2 linked regions of the Actinoalloteichus hymeniacidonis genome follow. The protein of the gene in region 2 binds, or shares a complex with, the protein of the main gene of each other region. Links are inferred from orthologs where the notes say so. Each region holds a gene or a part of one and is shown on either strand. Other genes may lie near its edges.

The links.
Region 1: rplJ (region 2) and BKA25_RS16640 share a complex: the UniProt entries of both Bacillus subtilis proteins name them as parts of the ribosomal stalk of the 50S ribosomal subunit. The link is inferred for Actinoalloteichus hymeniacidonis from one-to-one orthologs.

What each region holds. Positions count from the first base shown.
Region 1 is NZ_JACHIS010000001.1:4,043,748-4,047,008, forward strand. The notes cover bases 202-2,954. They hold BKA25_RS16640 (uL11 family ribosomal protein), read right to left. Parts: upstream 1,918-2,954; coding sequence 1,486-1,917; downstream 202-1,485. Other genes in these bases: BKA25_RS16635 (peptide chain release factor 3), read left to right, coding at 202-1,322; BKA25_RS16645 (DUF8691 family protein), read left to right, coding at 2,463-2,849; BKA25_RS16650 (NAD(P)/FAD-dependent oxidoreductase), read right to left, coding at 2,933-2,954. Also shown: more of BKA25_RS16635, read left to right, coding at 1-201; more of BKA25_RS16650, read right to left, coding at 2,955-3,261. UniProt on the Bacillus subtilis protein: Forms part of the ribosomal stalk which helps the ribosome interact with GTP-bound translation factors. Required to recruit RqcH, which is part of the ribosome quality control system (RQC), to stalled 50S ribosomal subunits.
Region 2 is NZ_JACHIS010000001.1:5,718,270-5,721,157, forward strand. It holds rplJ (50S ribosomal protein L10), read right to left. Parts: upstream 1,781-2,888; coding sequence 1,220-1,780; downstream 1-1,219. Other genes in the region: rpoB (DNA-directed RNA polymerase subunit beta), read right to left, coding at 1-377; rplL (50S ribosomal protein L7/L12), read right to left, coding at 765-1,148; BKA25_RS24315 (hypothetical protein), read left to right, coding at 2,218-2,888. UniProt on the Bacillus subtilis protein: Forms part of the ribosomal stalk, playing a central role in the interaction of the ribosome with GTP-bound translation factors (such as IF-2, EF-Tu, EF-G and RF3).

The sequences.
Region 1 (3,261 bases), 1.7 Mb from region 2 along the record:
ACACCCCCGGCCACTCCGACTTCTCCGAGGACACCTACCGGGTGCTCGCAGCTGTCGACTGCGCGGTGATGCTGCTCGACGCGGCCAAGGGCCTCGAGCCCCAGACGCTCAAGCTCTTCGACGTCTGTCGGCATCGCAATATCCCGGTGATCACCTTCGTCAACAAGTGGGACCGGCCAGGCCGAGGCGCCCTGGAACTGTGTGACGAGATCTCCGAGCGGATCTCGCTGCGTCCGATGCCGCTGACCTGGCCGGTCGGCGAGGCGGGTGCCTTCAAGGGCGTGCTCGATCGGACCGATGGCGGCTTCATCGGCTTCACCCGCAATGCGGCGGGCGCCAGCCGCGCGACCATACAGACCATGACGGCGGACGAGGCGGCCGAATCCGTCGGCGAGGAATGGGAGCAGGCGGGCGAGGAGTCGGAGCTGTTGTCGATCTCCGGTGCCGACATGGACTACGACGAGTTCCTCGACGCGAAGGCGACCCCGGTGCTGTTCGGCTCGGCGGTGCTCAACTTCGGCGTCAAGCACCTCTTGGACCTCCTCGTGGAGCTGGCGCCTCGGCCCACTCCCCGCCCGGACGTCGACGGCGGCGCCCGATCGTTGGAGGCACCGTTCTCCGCTTTCGTCTTCAAGGTGCAGACCGGGATGGACCGTGCCCATCGCGATCAGGTGGCCTTCGCCAGGGTCTGTTCCGGGCGTTTCGACCGAGGCATGGTCGTCACCCACGCCGCCTCGGGCAGGCCCTTCGCGACGAAGTACGCCCAGCAGGTCTTCGGGCAGCAACGCAGCACCCTGGACGTCGCCTATCCCGGCGACGTGATCGGCCTGGTCAATGCCTCGAACCTTCGAGTCGGCGACACGCTGTACGCAGGCAAGCCGAAGGTCACCTTCCCCGGTCTGCCAAGCTTCGCCCCGCGTCACTTCGCGACCGTGGCGGCCAAGGACCCCGGACGGGCCAAGCAGTTCCGGCGCGGCGTGGAACAGCTCGAACAGGAGGGCGTGGTACAGGTACTGCGCTCGGACCGTCGTGGCGAGGCGACGCCGATCTTCGCCGCAGTCGGCCCCATGCAGTTCGAGGTGGCCACGGACCGTCTACAGAACGAGTTCGGCGTGACGATCCTGTTGAACCACCTGCCCTACACCGTGGTCCGCAGGCTCGGCGATCCGAACGAACGCAAACTGATCGACGGACACTCCAGCGAGGTCCTGACCAGGGGCGATGGCGCGGAACTCGCACTATTCACCGATGACATCACGCTTCGGCTACTACTGCGCAAGCATCCCGACGTCAAGCTGGAGAGCCTCGCGGGCGGCGTCTGATCCGCGCCCTCGCACCCGTATTAGCCCGGTCGGGCAGCACGACCGCCCGGCTGGGCATGATGCGGCGCGGTCACAGCTGCCCTCCGACAAGACTGAAGGGGGCTACCCGGCCGGGTAGCCCCCTTCAGTGAACAGCCTCGCTCAGCATCGAACCGCCGGGATATCAGCCCTCGACGGTGACGCCCATGGACCGCGCGGAACCCGCGACGATCTTCATCGCTGCGTCCAAGTCGCCGCCTGCGTTCAGGTCGGGCATCTTGCGCTCGGCGATCGCCTGGACCTGCTCCTTGGTGAGCGTGCCGCCGGGAACGTGCCCGGGACGCTCGGAGCCGGACTTCGCGCCCATCGCCTGACGGATCAGGAAGCTGGTGGGCGGGGTCTTGTACCGGAGGGTGTAGGTCCGGTCCTCGAAGACCGAGACCACCACGGGAACGATCTCGCCTCGGTGAGCGGAGGTGTTCTCGTCGTACTCGAGCTTGACGTTTCGGGTGTTGACACCCGTCGGGCCGAGCATCTTTCCGAGATCGACCATGGCTGCATTGCCAGCCTCAAGTTCGAGTGTCGCCTCGAACGTCTTGCGCTGCTTGGGTGGCACCTACGACCCCTCACCTTTCGAACACTTCGCCGACGAATTCTACACCACGTCGATCGCTGGACACGGCATACCAGCCGTGCAGGCCCGAGCATCGGACTCGCACAGCACAACGCCATCGCCGGATGCGTGGTGTGATGAGGTCGGTCCGCCGTCGACTCCGCCTGATCCGCCTCGACCGTCGGGCTCACGCCGCGAGTCCGAGATCTTCGACCGGCCTCTTGCCCACCACTGTGTCACACACAAGGCCACCCAGGTCGCCCGGGGGTTGCCCAACCCCACGTCGCCGCAGCCGCAGGTACCGCAACCACGATGGGGCTACCGTCCGCTGGTGGCGGACTCGCATATCGACCGAGTGGATTCACGGGCGAATCGCGGACAACACGCGATGTCTCGGGCACCGTCGAGACGGTGCCCGATCAAGCCTCGGACACTCCAGGTCACCCGTTCGCCGAAGGAGTCGACGATGACCAATTCAGTTGTCCCCTCACGCCAACCGCTGGTAGGCGACCATCCAGCCGTCGATCCCGGCGAGGAGGCGGTATCCGATGAGCGTTGACCAGTGGCCGCCGGTGGATCCGGCCCCGACACAGTCCTCGACGACGAACCGCTCCTACGAACTGCGCGTAGCGGGCCGGTCGGTGTACCGAATCGCGCAGGTCTTCCCCGAGATGAGCGTCGGTCGCAACACCCAGGAGGCGATCCTGCGCGGAACGATCCTCGATGACGCCGCGCTGCACAGCCTGTTGGTCCGGGTCCAGACCCTCGGTCTGCGGCTGCTGTCCATCCACCAGGTTCCGTCGATCTCGGATCCGGAGTCCAGCACGGGCGACTCCGGACCGCCCGCCACATCGGCGGCCGCGCCCGCCGTCACCCCGGAATCGCGGCGCAGGCCGAGTTCGTCCAAGCGGAGGTCGGCCAGCCGGACCGGCTGAGCCGTCTCCCCCGAGGCGGGTGGTCGGTCGCCGACCGCCCGCCACCGAGGGGTTCTGATCGCGGGCGCCTGCCCGAGCAGGGTTTACGACGAGGTGGACCGCAGCGCGGCACGCATGGTGCTCAGTAGGAACCGAGGACGAGCGAGTTCACGGGGATGGCTGCGCATGGCCGCGACGTCGAGATAGCGACGATGCACCCCCGCATCGGTGATCGTCGCCTTGGCCAGCAGGTCGGTGAACACCCGGGAGAGCTGCAGGCCGAACGGCCCTTTGCCCTCGGGCTGCGACGGTCGGCTGTCCTGGGCCGCCGCGCTCGCCCATGCGGCGTCCACCACGACCCTACTGCGTTCGAAATAGGCGTCCGCGGGTTCGCTCAACACGGCGGGCCCACGCAGCCAGCTGTGCAGTGCGC
Region 2 (2,888 bases):
AATTCTGCGGTGACGAACAACGGCGCCGCATATGTCATGTCCTTGTCCTTGCACTCCTCGACAGAGGCCTTGACCTCGTCGAAGCGCGGGCTGGAGAAGGAGAGGGACATCGAGCCGGAGAAGTCCTCGATCGGGGAGATCTCGTTCAAGACCTCTTCAAGCCCACCGATTGGCAGGTCCTCGCCCGCATCAATGCGGCGTTGGAACCACGCGTCGGCACCGGTGAGCCATTCAAAGGACTGGACCTGAAGGTCCAACAGATCAGGCACCCTGAGCGGTTCACGAATCCTCGCGAACGAGACCCGCTTGGGTGCCCCAGGGATCCCCGACATGGAGTTGGTCGCAGCAGTGGCCTGGGTCGCGCGGGAGACTGCCAAGATGCGTCCTTCCAGGGACTGGTAGCTGGCTAAGCAGCGGCGCTAGCAGCCGACTAACACAGCTGTCAAGGGTGCAGTGGTGCCCAACATCCTACGCCCCGACAGAGGGCAGGCGGAAAGTGGGCAGCGCAAAGAGCCAGTCTAGCCGCAATCCCGGCGACTGTCGAGTGGCACCGGCGATGCCGCCACTCGCACGACAACAGAGTGACTCCGGTCGGCGGCGGAGTCAAGACGGCACGCGCCGATCACTCGCGTGGCCCAGCAGGCGGTCACCTCGCGTCACCATCGCCCGCCCGGAAGAGGCCACCTGCCCGTGATGCGGAAACAAAATCAGGGGGCGGACCCCAGTGGGATCCGCCCCCTGACAGAGCGTGCGTCAAAGCCTGGTCACTTGACGGTGACCTTGGCGCCCGCACCCTCGAGCTTCTCCTTGGCCGCGTCGGCGGCGTCCTTGGCGACAGCCTCGAGGACGGCCTTCGGCGCGCTCTCGACGAGCTCCTTGGCCTCCTTCAGGCCCAGGCCGCTGACGAGCTCACGGACGACCTTGATGACCTGGATCTTCTTGTCGCCTGCGGCCTCGATGACCACGTCGAACTCGGACTTCTCCTCGACGACCTCAGCAGCTGCGGCCGGGCCTGCGGCAACCACGGCGGCCGGGGCGGCGGCGGTGACGTCGAACGCCTCCTCGAACTCCTTCAGGAAGCCGGACAGCTCCAGGAGGGTCATCTCCTTGAACTGGTCGAGCAGCTCTGCGTTGGAAAGCTTCGCCATGATGGCTGTTCCTCTCTAGCTGACCCACCCGGTTGGAATATCCGTCGGGCAGGTGGATGGTGGGTGGGTGCTCAGCCTTCGGCCGGAGCGTCGGCGGCCTCGGCCTCGGGGGCCGCGCCTTCCTGCTTCTTCTCTTCCAGCGCGACCATGAGCCTGGCGGCCTTCGTCGCAGGCGCTGCGAACATGTACGCGGCCTTAGACAGGTTGGCCTTCAGCGCTCCCGCCATCTTGGCGAGCAGCACGTCGCGAGACTCGAGGTCGGCAATGCTGTTGACCTCGTCCACGGACAGCGCGCGGCCGTCCATGTAGCCGCCCTTGATGACGAGCGCCTTGTTGTCCTTCGCGAAGTCGCGCAGGGCCTTGGCTGCATCGACGGGCTCGCCCTCGACGAATGCGATGGCGGTCGGACCGGTGAACAGGTCGCTGAGACCGTCCACCCCGGCGTCCGACGCGGCGCGCTTGGCCAGCGTGTTCTTCGCGACGCGGTACGTGGCGCCCTGGCCGAGCGCATGACGCAGCTCGTTGAGCTGTGCCATGGAGAGCCCGCGGTACTCGGTGATCACCGCTGCCGAAGCAGAACGGAAACGGTCTGAGATCTCGGTAACCGCATCGACCTTGTCGGACTTGGCCATGTCGCCTCCTCTCTACGCATCGAATGTCGTTCGGGCGTGGCCGAACGACGGTGCTCGGGTCTGCTGATCCCGAAGCGAAGTCCATGCGGAGAAGACGAACGCCCCGGCGCAAGACGGCACGGGGCGTGAAAGCGACCGTCATCCAAGGATGACGTCGACGAGCCTCGTTCCTCCTGCGCGGGCCGCCCATTTCCACAACGGGCCTTCGTCGTGACGCAGTCGCCTGCGCACGAAACCAGCGGTCTTCGGTAGAACTGACGACTAGGTTAACCCATCGCGAAACGTCCCCGTGCCCGGGCTGGCACCACCACCTCGACGAGGCCGAGGTCGGACAACCTCTGCCTGCGAACCCCGATGTGTGCCGTAGCACCCGGGCTGCCGAAGACCGTGCTTCCGAGTCACTACCTGCAGCCGATCAGCCACGGCATGATGTGGAGGTGGCCGAACTCCAACGCCCTGACAATCCAGACGAGGTGCCCCCGCGACAAGCCGCGCTACCTGCCGTTCCCACCGAACCCCCGGCAGGGAACGCAGCGGACCAGCTCGACCCCGTCGCCCGGCGTGAATTCGAGGAGTTCCGTCGCTTCCAAGAGTTTCAGCGGTACAAGGCGGCCCATCCGGATGGCGCACCGCCGGAACCGCCCGCACCTCTGTGGCGCCGCATCCTGCGCAACAAGTTCGTGCGCAAGTTGCTGATGTTGCTGATCCTGCTCTTCGTCGCGCTCACCTTCGTCGAGTGCGCCTTCGGTGGCCGCGGCTCCGGGAGTGGGGCAGGTGGCGAGAGCCCCGGCTTCGGCACCGGTGGCAGCGTCCGCCCCAACAGCCCCCGGGAGACGGTCCGGACGGTCTATCACTACATCGGACATCATGAAGCAGGCGATCAACGGCCCTGTTCGTTCTTCACCACCGGCGCGGCGATCCAGTTCGCCGAGGCACACGGCACGGCCGACTGCGCTACCGCCGTGACGGAACTCGCGGGCCAGGTGACCGATGCCGAGGCCTACGCGAGTCCGGAGATCGACTCGCAGACCAACCAGGTCGACGGCGATCGAACCGAAGTGAGCTCCTGCGATTCGATCTCCGTACGGGGCGGGCCCGCGCTCGGAGA